2 regions of the Pseudoxanthomonas sp. LH2527 genome follow, and region 2 is predicted to be linked to the other one. Evidence: riboswitches for the same ligand, from Rfam matches in the RefSeq annotation. Region 2 holds a riboswitch; the other holds the start of a gene.
What was found. Region 2 has a riboswitch for cobalamin ahead of MMG85_RS17915 (ribonucleoside-diphosphate reductase subunit alpha). Riboswitches for the same ligand answer to the same signal wherever they lie in the genome.
Positions count from the first base shown of each region.

Region 1: linked by a shared signal. The riboswitch ahead of btuB (TonB-dependent vitamin B12 receptor) and the one ahead of MMG85_RS17915 (ribonucleoside-diphosphate reductase subunit alpha) in region 2 are both predicted to bind cobalamin.

Region 1 covers NZ_JAKZBW010000015.1:41,202-49,552, forward strand. Annotated here, with positions in the region: partial or broken gene MMG85_RS09840 (DEAD/DEAH box helicase) at 331-1,620, shown strand; gene queD (6-carboxytetrahydropterin synthase QueD) at 1,764-2,120, shown strand; gene MMG85_RS09850 (phasin family protein) at 2,276-2,668, shown strand; gene bioD (dethiobiotin synthase) at 2,847-3,515, opposite strand; gene MMG85_RS09860 (GAF domain-containing protein) at 3,647-4,132, shown strand; gene MMG85_RS09865 (TfoX/Sxy family protein) at 4,129-4,500, shown strand; cobalamin riboswitch at 4,636-4,857, shown strand; gene btuB (TonB-dependent vitamin B12 receptor) at 4,984-6,849, shown strand; gene MMG85_RS09875 (hypothetical protein) at 6,867-7,346, opposite strand; gene dinB (DNA polymerase IV) at 7,465-8,351, opposite strand, start outside.
Region 2 covers NZ_JAKZBW010000046.1:1,802-10,152, forward strand. Annotated here, with positions in the region: gene MMG85_RS17885 (ATP-binding protein) at 1-784, opposite strand, end outside; gene ompR (two-component system response regulator OmpR) at 781-1,500, opposite strand; gene MMG85_RS17895 (hypothetical protein) at 1,693-2,217, shown strand; partial or broken gene MMG85_RS18560 (hypothetical protein) at 2,337-2,588, shown strand; gene MMG85_RS17905 (sterol desaturase family protein) at 2,640-3,482, shown strand; gene MMG85_RS17910 (VOC family protein) at 3,557-4,921, shown strand; cobalamin riboswitch at 5,140-5,433, shown strand; gene MMG85_RS17915 (ribonucleoside-diphosphate reductase subunit alpha) at 5,613-8,057, shown strand; gene MMG85_RS17920 (ribonucleotide-diphosphate reductase subunit beta) at 8,290-8,351, shown strand, end outside.

The sequences.
Region 1 (8,351 bases), on a different contig from region 2:
CGGTCGCAGACGACGGTTTCAGCCCCCGTTCCCCCATTCAGGCCCGGATTCGGGTACAGTGCGCGCCGCTTGCCTGCGGCCGTTCGTTTCCCCGATGGTCCGCCGGCGCAGGGAACTCCCCCGCGAGTTCCCGCGCCCGCCCCGCTCCGACTTCTTTCGTTGCGCAAGCTCGGATCCGCCGTTTTGGCGCCTCCGCACCCCTTCTCGCAGCGCGGTTTCAGGGAACGCTTCGAGTCACGGTCTTGCCGCATTCTGCGCGTCCTACGTTGCCGCACTTCGTTGTGCCGGCGTTGCGTGCGTGTCCGGCCGGCCGGCTTTGGAGCTTTCACCATGACGTTTGAAACCTTGGGCCTGGCGCCCGCCCTGCTGCGCGCGCTCGACGAACAGGGCTACACCCAGCCCACCCCCATCCAGGAACAGGCCATCCCGCTGGCCCTGGCCGGCCATGACCTGCTGGCGGGCGCCCAGACCGGCACCGGCAAGACCGCCGCGTTCGGCCTGCCGCTGATCCAGTACCTGGCCACCACCCCGCAGGAAGTCGCCGCCCGCGGCCCGCGCAAGCCGCGCGCGCTGGTGCTGACCCCCACCCGCGAGCTGGCCGTGCAGGTGCACGACAGCCTGCGTGGCTACGGCAAGTACCTGCGCATCCCCAGCACCACCATCTACGGCGGCGTCGGCATGGGCAACCAGCTGGACGCGCTGCGCCGTGGCGTGGACATGGTGATCGCCTGCCCGGGCCGCCTGATCGACCACCTGGAGCGTCGCAGCGTGGACCTGTCCGGCATCGAGATCCTGGTGCTGGACGAAGCCGACCGCATGCTCGACATGGGCTTCCTGCCGTCGATCAAGCGCATCCTGGCCAAGCTGCCCAAGCAGAACCGCCAGACCATGCTGTTCTCCGCCACCTTCGCCGAGCCGATCCGCGAACTGGCCATGGAGTTCATGCGCGATCCCAAGCAGATCCAGGTCACCCCGAAGAACACCGTGGCCGAAACGATTACTCACCGCGTCCACCCGGTCGACGGCAGCCGCAAGCGCGACCTGTTGCTGCACCTGCTGGCCAAGGACAGCCGCCTGCAGACGCTGGTGTTCGCCCGCACCAAGCACGGCAGCGACAAGCTGGCGATGTTCCTGGACAAGAGCGGCATCAAGACCGCCGCCATCCACGGCAACAAGTCGCAGGGCGCCCGCCAGCGCGCGCTCAGCGACTTCAAGGCCGGCCGCATCAACGTGCTGGTGGCCACCGACATCGCCGCGCGCGGCATCGACATCGACCAGCTGCCGCAGGTGATCAACTTCGACCTGCCGATGGTGGCCGAGGACTACGTGCACCGCATCGGCCGCACCGGCCGCAACGGTTCGACGGGCGAGGCGATTTCGCTGGTGGCGCAGGATGAAGCCAAGTATCTGCGCGCCATCGTGCGCATGCTGGGCCGCGACGTGGACCTGCGCGACGTGCCGGGCTTCGAGCCGCAGACGCCGATCCGCTGGGGCAACAGCGCCCCGGGCAAGGCCGAGCAGCCCGCCGGCGAGCGCACCCCGCGCCGCAACGGCCCGCAGAAGCACGCGCGCCGTCCGCACAGCGAGGCGCCGCGCCACGCCCATGCAGGCCCCAAGAAGCACAGCAGCGGCCCGCGCCGCGACGGCGGCCGCACCGGCGGCGCCCGCCAGGGCCAGGGCCAGGCGCGTCCCGCGCGTTGAGTTGATCCACCCGCGCGGCACCTGACCGGTGCCGCGCGTTCCACCGCTTCCGGAACCGTCGCATGGACATCTTCAAGGTCTTCACCGTCGAAGCCGCCCACCGCCTGCCGCACGTGCCGGAAGGCCACAAGTGCGCGCGCCTGCACGGCCACTCGTTCCGCATCGAGCTGCACCTCTCCGGCCCGGTCGATCCGGCGGCCGGCTGGGTGATGGACTTCGCCGACGTGAAGGCCGCCTTCAAGCCGATCTACGAGCGGCTGGACCACCACTACCTCAACGACATCCCCGGCCTGGAAAACCCCACCAGCGAGCAGCTGGCGAAGTGGATCTGGGACCAGACCAAGCCGGTGCTGCCGCTGCTGAGCGCCATCGTGGTGCATGAAACCTGCACGTCAGGGTGCCGCTACACCGGCCCGTAGGGCATGGAACCGGTTTCATACCAGTGCATACAAGCGTTTGATTTTTAACGGCTCCTGACCGTTCGTCGGATTTCCATACGCCACTTATTGCACTGCAACATAGATCTGCCTATGCTGCATCGCAACAGATGGAAATCCCCTTTCAGGAGCACGCCATGACCACGCAATTCAACGAAAGCTTCAGCCAGTTCACCCACCAGTTCGCCGCCGCTGCCTCGCGCGCCAACCGCCTGGCCCTGGAAAGCGCCGAGACCGTGTTCGGCGTGCAGCTGAAGACCTTCGAGAAGAACATCGACGCCACCACCGCCTTCTTCGGCGAGCTGGCCGAAACCCGCGACCTCGAGGGTTACAAGACCCTGTGGCCGAAGGGCATGCAGGTGGCCAAGGACAACGCCGAGCGCGTCGTCGCCGCCAGCCAGGAAGTGTTCGGCCTGAGCCTGAAGACCGGTGAGGCCTTCGGCCAGCTGGTGAAGACCCAGTTCGAGTCCGCGACCGACAACGTCCAGGCCTCCGTGGCCAAGGCGACCAAGGCCGCCAAGGGCAAGTAAGACCCGCCCGCTCCACCGTTTTCATTGCGCGGCTCCCCCTCCCTCCGCGCAGCCGACCCGGCAGCCCCCACGCTGCCGGGTTTTTTATTGCCGCGGCGTGTCATGCAATCGGGCTCCGCCACGTAGCGTGCGCCATGCGCACGACCTCATGGCGCCCGATACGTGCGCCTGGCGCACGCTACGGGTCGAGGTGGAGATGCCGGGCCTGGGCGCTCGCGCTGGCGCCCGGCGCATACGGCAGCCTGCCCCAGCACGGCACCGGCAGGCGCGCGGACAGCAGCGCGAAGTTCTCGTCGCGGCGTTCCATGTCCGGATCGACCTCGTTGGCAATCCAGCCGACCAGGCGGGCGCCGTCGTCCTGGATCGCCCGCGCACTGAGTCGCGCGTGGTTGATGCAGCCCAGCCGCATGCCCACCACCAGCACCACCGGCAGGCGCAGTTCCTGCACCAGATGGCGCTGGTCCAGCGTGGCGGTCAGCGGCGCCGCCCAACCGCCGACGCCTTCCACCAGCACCAGGTCGGCCAGCGGATGCAGGCGCTCGAACGCGGACACCAGCACGCCGAGTTGCACATCCACGCCTGCCTCGCGCGCGGCGATCTCCGGCGCCAGCGGGGCGGGCAGCGCATACGGATTGAGGTCGTCGTAGGGCGGCACCGGATCGCTCGCCGCCTGCAGGGCCAGCGCATCGTCGTTGCGCCAGCCGTCCGGCGTCGCCACGCACCCGCTGGCGACCGGCTTCATGCCGACGGCACGCAATCCGCGCGCACGGAAGGCATGCAGCAGCGCGGCGCTGGCGACGGTCTTGCCGACCCCGGTATCGGTGCCGGTGACGAACAGGCGGTCCATGGCGCGGTCCATCACGAGCCCGCGACGGCGATGCCGCCCACGTGTCCGGTCGCCGCAGCGTTCGGGTAATGCACATTCATGCCCGCGATGATATCCGGCCCCCACCGTAGCGGCGGAGTAGAATCGGCCGCATGTCATTCGCCTCGCAAACGCTCACCGGCAGCAAGCCGGAACAATACGCACAGCTGGCCGAACAGGCCCGCGCCCTGCTGGCCGGCGAACCGGACCGGATCGCCAACGCCGCCAACCTCGCCGCGCTGCTGTACCACGCGCTGCCCGACTTCAACTGGGCGGGCTTCTATTTCTTCGATGGCCGGGAATTGGTGGTCGGTCCGTTTCAGGGCTTACCAGCCTGCGTGCGGATCCCGTTGGACAAGGGGGTCTGTGGAGCCGCCGCACGCACCCGCCAGACCCAGCGCGTGGACGATGTGGAGGCCTTCCCGGGCCATATCGCCTGCGATTCCGCATCGCGCTCGGAACTGGTGGTACCGCTGGTGAAAGGGGACGAACTGGTCGGCGTGCTCGACCTGGACAGTCCCCGCCTGGCGCGCTTCGATGCCGACGACCAGGCGGGCATGGAACGCATCGCCGCCATCTTCGTGGATTCGCTGACATGACAGGCACCAAGCTGCGCAACATCGGCCCCAAGTCCGCCGCCTGGCTCCGCCAGGTCGGCCTGCGCACGCAGGAGGACCTGGAGGGCGTGGGCGCGGTGGAAGCCTTCATCCGGGTCAAGCGCGCGGGCTTCCGCCCCAGCCTCAACCTGCTGTACGCGCTGGAAGGCGCCCTGCTGGACTGCCACTGGCAGCAGCTCCCCGAAGACCGCCGCGCCGAACTGCTGGTGGCCTACGATGCCGCCGCCGCCCTGCTGCCGCCGCCGCGCGGCCGTCCCGCCGCCGGCCCGGTCACCACCACGCACACCGAGCGCGAAGACGACGCCGGCCCGTCGCTCAACCTGTTCGACTCGCCCGGCGGCGAGGACTGACGCCAGCAAGCGTCGCGCGCCAGTTCGCTTACGCAACGGGACGTCGCGGCAAAAGCATCGCGGGCATGGCCCGCTCCTACAAAGCACCTTCCGCTTGGATAACGCCCGGCGGGCGCAATGCGCATCGTCCCGCGTATACTGCGCGCGCTTTCAGGTGACCCGCGGCGTCCGCGTCCGGGTTGAAACGGGAAGCCGGTGACCCGCGCAGGCGGCATTCCGGCGCTGCCCCCGCAACGGTAGGCGAAGACAACCGCGGCATCGGCCACTGTGCGACTTACGCATGGGAAGGCGCCCCGGCAGCGTGCATCGTGCACGCCTTCGCAAGCCCGGAGACCGGCCCGGAAGTCCACTGGTTGCGATGCGGAGGGCGTCGCGGCGTGCCGCGCCGCCGCTCGTATGCCGCGCTGTCCGCAACGTTTCCCTCTCTGTCGCAACTCCACGCCGAAAAAATGCGCGCGGGGCGCGCGATGGAGTTCGAATCCGATGTACAGCCGTCATTCCCTTTCCCTTCTTGCCGCCGCGGTCGCGCTGGCCCTGCCGTTCGCTGCGCAGGCGCAGGACGCCACCGAGCTGGACGAAGTCGTCGTCACCGGCACGCGCACGGACATTCCGCTGCAGGACAGCCTGGTACCCGCGCAGGTCATCACGCGCGAGGACATCGAGCGCAGCCAGGCCCGTTCGCTCGTCGACGTGCTGAAGGGCCGCGCCGGCGTCGGCTTCAGCAACCAGGGCGGCCTGGGCAAGCTGACCACCCTCAACCTGCGCGGCACCGAGTCCGACCAGGTGCTGGTGCTGGTCGACGGCATCCGCATCGGCTCGGCGACGGCCGGCCTGGCGTCTTTCCAGGACCTGCCGGTCGACCAGATCGAGCGCATCGAGATCGTGCGCGGCCCGCGCTCCAGCCTGTACGGCTCGGAAGCGATCGGCGGCGTGATCCAGATCTTCACCCGTCGTGGCGGCCAGGGCCTGTCGCGCGAGCTGCGCATCGGCGGCGGCAGCCACAACCTGCGCGAAGCCAGCGGCGGTTTCGCCTACGGCGGCGAGCGCGGCTGGATCGGCGCGAATGCGGCCTACCAGGAAACGGATGGCATCAACGCCTGCCGCGGTTCGGGCACGCTGTTCCAGGGCTGCTTCACCGATGAGCCCGACGACGACGGTTACCGCAACGTCTCGCTCAACGTGCGCGGCGGCTACCGATTCACCGACACGCTGACGCTGGAAGGCCACGCGCTGAATGCCGATGCCTTCAACGCATTCGACGGCAGCAGCTTCAGCGGCAACGAAGCCGACAACGTGCAGCGGGTGCTGGGCGGCAAGCTGACGTGGAAGCCGTCCACCCGGACCACGCTCACCACGCAGTTCGGCAGCGCTTCGGACGAGTCGGACAACCACTTCGCCAACGCCGCCACCGGCACGCGCACCTATGTCAGCACCTTCGATACGCGCCGCGACAACGCTTCGCTGCAGGGCGACTTCGCGGTCGGCGAGCAGCATCTGCTGACTGCCGGCGCCGACTGGCTGCGCGACGAGATCACCAGCACCACGCCGTTCACCGTGGACACGCGCGACAACACCGGCGTCTTCGTCGAGTACCAGGGCCGCTTCGGCGCGCATCGCCTGCAGGCCAGCGTGCGCAACGACGACAACGAACAATTCGGCAGCCACGCCACCGGCACGCTGGGCTGGGGCATGGACCTGGCCCGCGGCTTCAAGCTGACCGCCAGCGCCGGCACCGGTTTCAAGGCGCCCACGTTCAACGACCTGTACTACCCCGGCTTCAGCAATCCCGACCTGGAACCGGAAGAGTCGCGCAGCCTCAACCTGGGCGTCGCGCAGTACGGCGACGGCTGGAACTGGACCTTCAACGTGTACGACACGCGCGTGGACGAGCTGATCGGGTACGACAGCAGCTTCAAGATCGTCAACATCGAGGAAGCCCGCATCCGCGGCGCCGAACTGACCGGCGCGGTGACGCTGGCCGGCATCGACATCAGTGCCGAACTGAGCCACACCGATCCGCGCAACCGCACTGCCGGGGTCACGCACGACAACCTGCTGCCGCGGCGTGCGCGCAACACCGCGCGCGTCGACCTGGACCGTGCGTTCGGCGACTTCCGTGTCGGCCTGACCGCCAACGGCGCCAGCCACCGCTACGACAACGTCGCCAACAGCGTCCGCCTGGCGGGCTACGGCACGCTGGACCTGCGCCTGGAGTACGCCATCACCGACACATGGTCGGTGCAGGCGCGCGCCAGCAACGTGTTCGACCGCCAGTACGAAACGATCGCCTGGTACAACCAGCCCGGTCGCGAGTACGGCCTGAGCCTGCGTTACCGCGCACGCGACTGATCGCGCAGGCGATCCTGTCAGTGGACCCTGCGCACGCCGTGCAGGGTCCACGCATCGGCGAACCGTTCACCGCGGATGCCGCGCAATGCCGCGACCAGTTGGTGGTAGCTGTTCGCCAGTTGCGCGAACAGCTCCGCATAGCCGCTGCGCCCGCTGTCGGCCACGCCCTGGTAGGCGCCGCGTCCCAGGTCGATGAAGTAGTCCACGCTGACCCGTCGGCGCTGTGCCAGCGCGGGGAACAGCCCCGCGATCAGCAGGCAGCGGTCGCCCACGTCGCGCAGCGCGTCGGCGCGCGCGCTGCCCACGCGCAACTGCGCATCCAGCCATTCCAGCGCCTGCGTGCGCGCCAGCAGATGGCCGTCGCGCTGGTGCCGCAACAGCACGAAGACCAGGTAACTTTCCTGCGCTTCGTCCAGCGTCTGTCCACACCGCGCGCAGGCCTCGCGCACCAGCGACTGCCACAGTTCGGCGGCCGCGCCTTGTCGGATCGCTTCCATCGTCTGCCTCCCCCGGTTGACGACACGAGCCTAGCGCCGTGCGCGGCGGCGTGCTGGCAGGGACGCAATGCGAGTGCCAGCGTCGCCGACCGCCGCCACAGCGGCGCCGTGACCGCGATCAAGCGCAGGTGTCGAACAAGCCCGGCTGCGTCGCCATCTCGTCCCGGTCGCGGAATCCCGACAGGCCCACGCCGACCAAGCGATAGCGGGTGGCGCGCGGCAGATCGACGCGCTCGCGCAGCGCCAGCGCAATGGCGATGAACTCCTGCGCGGATGCCGGCGGCGACTCCGGCGTGAAGCTGCGCGTGAGAATGCGGAACTGCGACGTCTTCAACTTCAGCACCACCGTGCGGCCGACACGCTCGGTCTTGCGGCTGGCCTGCCATGCCTTTTCCGCGATGCGCACGATGTGCGGCTCCAGTTCGGACAACAGCAGGTCGCTGGCGAAGGTGTCCTCGGATGAGATGGACTGCACCGGCTGGTCGGGTTCCACCGGTCGCTCGTCGATACCGCGTGCGCGCCGGTACAGGCCACCGCCAAAGCTGCCGTAGCGCGCTTCCAGTTCATGCTGCGGATACGCGCGCAGATCGCCGACCGTGTGGATGCCGTCGGCGTTTAGCTTGCCCTGCATCACCTTGCCCACGCCCGGAATGCGCTCGACCGGCAGCGGCGTCAGGAACGCCTCCACCTGGTGCGGGCGCAGCACGAACTGTCCATCGGGCTTGCGCCAGTCCGAGGCGATCTTGGCCAGGAACTTGTTCGGCGCCACGCCGGCCGATGCCGTGAGCTGCGTCTCTTCGCGGATCTGCGCGCGGATGGTCTCGGCCACGGCGGTGGCCGTCGGCAGGTCGGACTTCGGCGTGGTGACGTCGAGATAGGCCTCGTCCAGCGACAGCGGTTCGACCAGGTCGGTGTGGCGCAGGAAGATCTCGCGCACCTGCCGGGACGCCGCCTTGTAGCGCGCGAAGTCCGGCGGCACGAACACCGCCTGCGGGCACAGCCGCT
Region 2 (8,351 bases):
CGCGATGCATGCTGCGGGTCAGTCCGGGATCGGTGTCCGGCACCATCTCCAGCGCGAACTGCAGGCGGGTCAGCGGCGTGCGCAGGTCGTGCGAGATGCCGGCCAGCAGCAGCGCGCGCTCTTCCGCAGCCGCGCGGACGTCGCGGCTGGCATCGCCCAGCGCCTGCGCCAGGTCGGCGACCTCGCGTGGGCCGCGCGCATGCACGGGCGGCGGCGCATCGCCACGCACGATCGCCGGCGCCGCGGCGGCGAGCTGGCGCAGTGGCTGCACCAGGCGACGCGCGAAGTACGCCGCCGCCAGCCACACCAGCACCACGCAGCCGATCAGCATGAACACCGAGAACCGGCGCATGCCGGTACCCGGGCGCTCGTAGGCGAACGACACCCACAGCGGTTCGCGCGTGGCCGGTTTCAGCCAGATCACCCGCAATCCGCGACCGGCTTCCATCCGCAGCTCGCGCCCGCTGCCCAGCGTGTCCGCCGCCTGTTCGCGCAGCTCCCGCAGCAACGGCGCGAAGCGCGGTCGGGCGTCGGCCGGCGGCGTGCTGCGTACCTCCAGCCCGGCCTCACGCAGCTGCTGCACGGTACGCGCATGCGGCTGGTGTTGATCGAGCGCTTCGACCACGTCGGCGAATCCCTGCATCGCGCGCAGCAACTGGTCGGCCGCCGGCCGCGTGGCCAGTTCGCGTCCCAGCACGAGCGCGAGCACGCCCGCGCCGATCAGCACCAGCGCGATCACCAGCACCAGCTGGCCGAATACGCTGCGCGGCAGCGGCGCCCTCATGGCGTGGCCTCGGGTGGCACGAACACGTAGCCCACGCCCCAGACGGTCTGGATCAGGCGCGGCTGGCGCGGATCGTCTTCCAGCAGGCGGCGCAGCCGCGCGATGGTGACGTCCATGCTGCGCTCGAAGGCCTCGTGCTCGCGGCCGCGGGCCAGGCTCATCAGGCGGTCGCGGCTGAGCGGCTGGCGCGGATGCCGCAGCAGCACCGACAGCACGGCGAACTCGCCGCTGGTGAGCCGCAGCAGTGCGCCGTCGCGGGTCAGTTCGCGCCGGCCCAGGTCCAGTCGGAACGGGCCGAAGACCACGTCGCCGCCGTCGGGCTGCGGTGCGCCCGGGGTGGGACGCGTGCGCCGCAGCACCGAGCGGATGCGCGCCAGCAGTTCGCGCGGATTGACCGGCTTGGGCACGTAGTCGTCGGCGCCGATCTCCAGCCCGACGATGCGGTCGATCTCGTCGCCCTTGGCGGTGAGCATGACGATGGGCGTGACGTCGCCCTGTCCGCGCAGGCGGCGGCAGATCTCCAGCCCGTTTTCGCCCGGCAGCATCAGGTCCAGCACGATCAGGTCGAAGTGGCCGCGGTCCAGCGCCTGCCGCAGCTGCGCGCCATCACCCACGCCGCGCACGTCGAAGCCCTGCGACACCAGGTAGCGCACCAGCAGTTCGCGCAGGCGCACGTCGTCGTCCACCAGCAGCACGCGGGGCAGGGTTTCGTCCATGCGGCCACTATCGCCCGCCGTCGCGACAGCCGGCAAACCCTGGCGGAGGCCGGTTTGTAAGCAGATGTTTCCGCCGCGGCCGGCAGACATATCTGCTGGCAACCACGACACACCTGGCGGCGTTGCCCGCCCTACCGTGGCCCTGCCGCCGCTTCCCCGTGCGGCCTTCCCTTCCCCGCCGAGGATTCCGCCATGAGCAAGACCCCGTTCCTGATCGCCACCGCCTTTGCCCTTTGCGCCACCACCGTGTTCGCCGACCACGCCGAAGCCCGCGAGCGCAGCCGCGCCGTGCAGCGCTCCGCGCAGGGCGGCAGCGTGGCGGTCGAGCGCAGCAATGCGCGCTTCGACAGCCAGCGCCAGCGTGGCTGGCAGGCCGATGGCCAGGGCAATGCCGCCGGTTCGCGCAGCGGCAGCGTCGCCGGCGCCCACGGCGGCAGCGCCGGTGTCGACCGCAGCGCCTACCGCCATGCCGATGGCAGTGCGGGCCGCCAGGGCAGCGCCTACGCCAACGGACCGAACGGTGGCACCGCCAGCACCAGCGGCGGCATCAGCCGCGATGCCGACGGCCATGTCAGCGGCGCACGCAGCACCACCGCCACCGGCGCGAACGGCAACGGCTATACCGGCAGCACGACCGTCTCGGACGGCACGCTGGTACACAGCCGCAGCTGCACCAACGCCGCCGGTGACGTCATCGCCTGTCCGCGCGGCCACTGACCGGACGGCGGCACCCGCTTTCCCGCAGGCGCGGCGGCATGGCACTCCCCCCTGCCGCACGGACGCATTCCCGCGCCGCCGCGCCTGCACCTTTTCCTTCCTTCACTTGGAGATTCCCGATGTCGCGTTCCATCCTGCTTCCGTTCGCCATCGCGCTGTCCGTGTTCGCGCTGGCCGCCCCCGTCGCCGCGCAGCAGCGCACGCTCACCGACGAGCAGAAGGCCACCCTGCTCGAACGCCTGAAAGACGCCGACCGCAATGGCGACGGCCTGATCGACAAGGCCGAAGCCGAGGCCAAGCTGCCGCGCCTGGCCAAGCGCTTCGATACGCTGGATGCCGATGGCGACGGCAAGCTGTCGCCCGACGAAATGCGCGCCGCCGGCCAGAAGATGGCCGCACGGCGTACGCGCTGAGGCAGGGCGATGGACGGCCTTGGTCTGTTCGTCGGCCTGCCCCTGCTGGTGCTGGCCGCCATCGCCGCCGTGGAAGCCGCCTGGCTGGCCCGGCGCGGCGTGCGTTACGACTGGAAGGGCTATTGGGCCTCGTTCGGCGATGCCGCCGGGCGTGCGCTGCTCGGTCTGCTCATCCAGGGCGGCGTGGTGGGCGTGCTGCTGTTCGCGATCTGGGAGTTCCGCCTGACCACGATTGCGATGGACCAGGCGTGGCACTGGATCGCGCTCTTCGTCGGCCAGGAGTTCTGCTATTACGGGATGCACCGCGCCGACCATCGCGTGCGCTGGTTCTGGCTGAACCATTCGGTGCATCACTCGGCCGAGCAGTACAACCTGTCCACGGCGTACCGGCTGGGCTGGACCGGCAAGCTGACCGGTGCGGCGCTGTTCTTCGGCCCGCTGGTCTGGCTGGGGTTCCCGGTGCCGTATGTGGTCGGCGCGCTGGCGGTGAACCTGTTGTACCAGTACTGGCTGCACACCGAGCTGGTCCCCCGGCTGCCGCGCGCCATCGAGTTCGTCTTCAACACGCCGACGCACCACCGCGTGCACCACGCCAGCAATCCGGAGTACCTGGGTTGCAACTACGGCGGCGTGCTGATCGTGTTCGACCGGCTGTTCGGCACCTGCCGCGAGGAAATCCCCGGCATGCCGATCCGCTACGGGCTGGTGGAGCCGGTACGCAGCTACAACCCGGTGACCCTCGCCTTCCACGCCTGGGTGAAGCTGGGCCGCGACCTGCGCCGGGCGCGCGGCTTGCGGCAGCTGGCGATGACGCTGTTCGGGCCACCGGGGTACGTGCCCGGCGACCGCTGAGAGTGGCCGGGGCAGGCGCGGGGCGCGACAATACGCGCCCCTCGCGGCCCCACGCCGCCCGCCTGCCGAGTCCCATGACCGCTTTCGCTTCCCCCGACCGCATCCGCAGCCTGTTTGCCCAGGCCATGTCCGACATGTACCGCGCCGAGGTGCCGCTGTACGGCGACCTGATCGAACTGGTCGGCGACATCAACACCGACACGCTGGGCCGCGATCCCGCGCTGGCCGAACGTCTGCAGCGTGGCGGCGAGACCGAGCGGCTGGATCTGGAGCGCCATGGCGCGATCCGCGTGGGCACGCCGGCGGAACTGGCGATGCTGGGCCGCGTGTTCGCGCTGATGGGCATGCACCCGGTGGGCTACTACGACCTGACCGTGGCCGGCGTGCCGGTGCACGCCACCGCCTTCCGTCCGCTGAGCGAGGAGGCGCTGGCCGCCAATCCGTTCCGCATCTTCACCTCGCTGCTGCGGCTGGAGCTGATCGCCGACGCCGCCTTGCGTGCCGAGGCGGAAGCGATCCTGGCCCGTCGCGACATCTTCACCGCCGGCGCGCGTGCGCTGGTGGCGCAGGCCGAACGCGACGGCGGCTTGTCCGACGCCGATGCGCAGCGCTTCGTCGCCGAGGTGCTGGAAACGTTCCGCTGGCACGGCGACGCGACCGTGCCGCTGGAGACCTACCGCGCGCTGCACGGCCTGCACCGGCTGGTCGCCGACGTGGTCAGCTTCCGCGGCCCACACATCAACCACCTGACCCCGCGCACGCTGGACATCGATGCCGCGCAGGCGGCGATGCTGGCACGCGGCCTGCAGGCCAAGGCGCTGATCGAAGGCCCGCCGCGCCGTGCGGTGCCCATCCTGCTGCGACAGACCAGCTTCAAGGCGCTGGAAGAGGAGGTCGCCTTCCCCGATGCCACCGGCACGCTGGTACCCGGCAGCCACAGCGCGCGCTTCGGCGAGATCGAGCAGCGCGGCCTCGCCCTGACACCGGCCGGTCGCGAGCTCTACGACCGCCTGCTGGCGCAGGTGCGCCAGGCCGGCGGGGCAGGCAACACCGCGGCGGATTATCCGCAGCGGCTGGCCGATGCGTTCGCCGCGTTTCCGGATGACGAAGACACGCTGCGCCGCCAAGGCCTGGGCTACTTCCGCTACCGCCTGACGGATGCGGGTGCCGCACTGCCGGCCGCCGAGCGCGCGGCGATGACGCCCGACGCGTTGGTCGATGCCGGCCATGCCGCCGTCGATCCCATCATCTACGAGGACTTCCTGCCGGTCAGCGCGGCGGGCATCTTCCAGTCCAACCTCGGCGGCGGCGAACAGCGCGCCTACGACGCGCATGCCAACCAGGAAGCGTTCGAGGCCGCACTGGGCAAGGCGATCCATGACCCGTTCGCGCTGTATGCGCGGGCGCAGGATGCGTCGATCGCGGCGCTGCGGCGCTGACGTAGGGCGGGCCTTGGCCCGCCGTCGCCATGCTGGACCTCGCTACGCGGCTTGGCGCGCAACGGTTTCGTCGCATCTCCACGGCACTCGACGCGTGTGATGGTGGGCCAAGGCCCACCCTACGAAGGTTCGCGAGGCGGGCTCAAACCGTGAAACCCGCATGACACCGACCGCCTCTGTTCCACACAACATTTGGTGTTGACGCCTCCCGACACCCCCACTATCTTGTGGCCGTCGGTTCCGGGGATGGCTAGTCTCCGGATGAAAAGGGAAGCCGGTGACGCGTTCGCGCCACTCCGGCACTGCCCCGCAGCGGTAATTGGGAACGACCCCGCCACACAGCACTGAGGCCAGGCCTCGGGAAGCGGCGGGTTAGGTGGAGCAGGAGTGAGTGGGGAGAAGTGAGGAGTGAGTAGCGAAGCATCACCTTCGCTCACTCCTCACTCCTCTTCCCTCACTCCTCGCCTCCAGGCCCATGAGTCCGAAGACCTGCCGACAGCCGCGCGATGCACACCGCGCGGTGCCGGCCGCGGATTCTCCGGGGGGAGATGGCTGGCGAAGCAGGGCGCCCGCAGTCCGTCTGCGCGGTCGCGTTACCTGCGACGCCGCTTCCCCACTGTGGTCCTCCATCCGGCCTTGCGCAGCCCTGCGAGGGACGGGCCGCCGCGTGCACCACGCATGGAGGACTCTCATGACCCCGACCGACACCGTCGTCGCCGACGCCGGCACCACCCCGTCCCAGAAGGACGCGTTCGCCCTGACCCCGCCACCCACCGCCACCGCGATGAGCGTGACCAAGCGCAATGGCGGCCGCGAGCCGGTGGATCTCAACAAGATCGTGCGCGCGGTGCAGCGCAACTGCGAAGGCCTGCACGCCATCGACCCGATGCGCGTGGCCACCCGCACCATCTCCGGTCTGTACGACGGCGCCAGCACGCGCGAACTGGACGAACTGTCGATCCGCACCGCCGCGCTGCTGACCGGCGAGGAACCCGAGTACAGCCGCCTGGCCGCGCGCCTGCTGGCCGGCTACATCACCAAGGAAGTCACCGGCCAGGAAATCCACGCGTTCTCGCAGTCGGTGACACGCGGCCACGAGGTGGGCCTGATCAACGAGCGCCTGCTGAACTTCGTGCAGACCAACGCACGCAAGCTCAACGACGCGCTGGACGCCTCGCTCGACCTCCAGTTCGACTACTTCGGCCTGCGCACGCTGTACGACCGTTACCTGCTGCGCCATCCGCACACGCGCAAGGTGATCGAGACGCCGCAGCAGTTCTTCCTGCGCATCGCCTGCGCGCTGAGCGAGGACGTGCCGGAAGCGCTGGCGCTGTACCGCCGCATGGGCAACCTGGACTACCTGCCCAGCTCGCCGACGCTGTTCAACAGCGGCACCACGCACGAGCAGCTGTCGTCGTGCTTCCTGCTGGATTCGCCGCAGGACACGCTGGAATCCATCTATGCGAAGTACGGCGACATCGCCCAGCTGAGCAAGTTCAGCGGCGGCATCGGCGTGAGTTATACGCGCGTGCGTTCGCGTGGTTCGCTGATCAAGTCGACCAACGGCCACAGCAACGGCATCGTGCCGTGGCTGAAGACGCTGGATTCCTCGGTCGCGGCGGTCAACCAGGGCGGCAAGCGCAAGGGCGCGGCCTGCGTGTACCTGGAAACCTGGCACGCCGACATCGAGGACTTCCTGGAACTGCGCGACAACACCGGCGACGAATCACGCCGCACGCACAACCTCAACCTGGCCAACTGGGTGCCGGACCTGTTCATGAAGCGGGTCGAAGCCGACCAGGCATGGTCGCTGTTCGATCCGCGCGTGGTGCCGGAGCTGACCGACCTGTACGGCGCGGCGTTCGAGCTGGCGTACACGCAGGCCGAACTGCAGGGCAAGGCGGTCAAGGCGATCTCCGCGCGCAAGCTGTACGGCCGGATGATGCGCACGCTTGCCGAAACCGGCAACGGCTGGATGACATTCAAGGACAAGTGCAACGCCGCCAGCAACCAGACGCTGCGCCCGGGCAACGTGATCCACCTGTCGAACCTGTGCACCGAGATCCTCGAGGTCACCTCGGCCGAGGAAACGGCGGTGTGCAACCTGGGCTCGATCAACCTGGCCCGCCATTTCGACAGCGACCCCGACACCGGCCGCGTCTGGTTCGATTTCGACAAGCTGGCCGAAACCGTCCGCCTGGCCGTGCGCCAGCTGGACCGCGTGATCGACCTGAACTTCTATCCCATCGAGACCGCGCGCCGCGGCAACCTGCGCTGGCGCCCGGTCGGCCTGGGCTGCATGGGCCTGCAGGACGTGTTCTTCAAGCTGCGCCTGCCGTTCGACAGCGCCGAAGCACGCGCGCTGTCGGCGAAGATCGCCGAGACCATCTACTTCCACGCGCTGGAAACGTCGGTGGAACTGGCGCAGGAACGCGGCCGCCATCCGTCCTTCGCCGACACCCGCGCGGCGAACGGCGAACTGCAGTTCGACGCCTGGAACGTGGTGCCGGAGAACGTGGAACGCTGGGATGCACTGCGCGCGCGCATCAAGGAACACGGTCTGCGCAACTCGCTGCTGATCGCCATCGCGCCGACCGCGACCATCGCCTCGATCGCCGGCTGCTACGAATGCGTGGAGCCGCAGGTGTCCAACCTGTTCAAGCGCGAGACACTGTCGGGCGACTTCCTGCAGGTAAACCGCTATCTGGTGGACGAACTGAAGAAGCTGGGCCTGTGGACGGCGGAGACGCGCGATGCGATCAAGCTGTCCGAAGGCTCGGTACAGGGCCTGGCGCAGGTGCCGGACACGCTGCAGCAGATCTACCGCACGGCATGGGAAATCCCGATGCGTTCGCTGATCGACATGGCCGCCGGCCGTGGCGCCTTCATCGACCAGTCGGCCTCGCTCAACCTGTTCATGGAAAGCCCGAACATCGGCGCCATGTCATCCATGTACATGTACGCCTGGAAGCAGGGCATCAAGACCACCTACTACCTGCGCTCGCGCCCAGCCACGAGGATCGCCAAGACCACGGTCAGCACAGCGACCACCGTTGAGCCCAAGCGCGAGTACACGCCTACGGAAGCGATTGCGTGTTCGCTTGAGAACCCCGAAGCCTGCGAGGCGTGCCAGTAAACCGTCCCCCTGCGTCGGCTCCGGCCGATGACCCCTGGAACAGCAATATGGACGTTGCCGGCGCATGGAGGCGCCACCTTCCGATTAGAGCCCCTCTCCCACCGGGAGAGGGGTTGGGGTGAGGGTACGGCGGCATCAGGATGCCTCACCGCCGTTGCCTTCGCCGTACCCTCATCCGCCCTCCGGGCACCTTCTCCCGAGGGGAGAAGGAGAACCACGAGAACACCGCACCATGTCCGCCCAACCCAAGCAGCTGCTCCTCGATCCCGGTTTCGAACTGACGCTGCGCCCCAT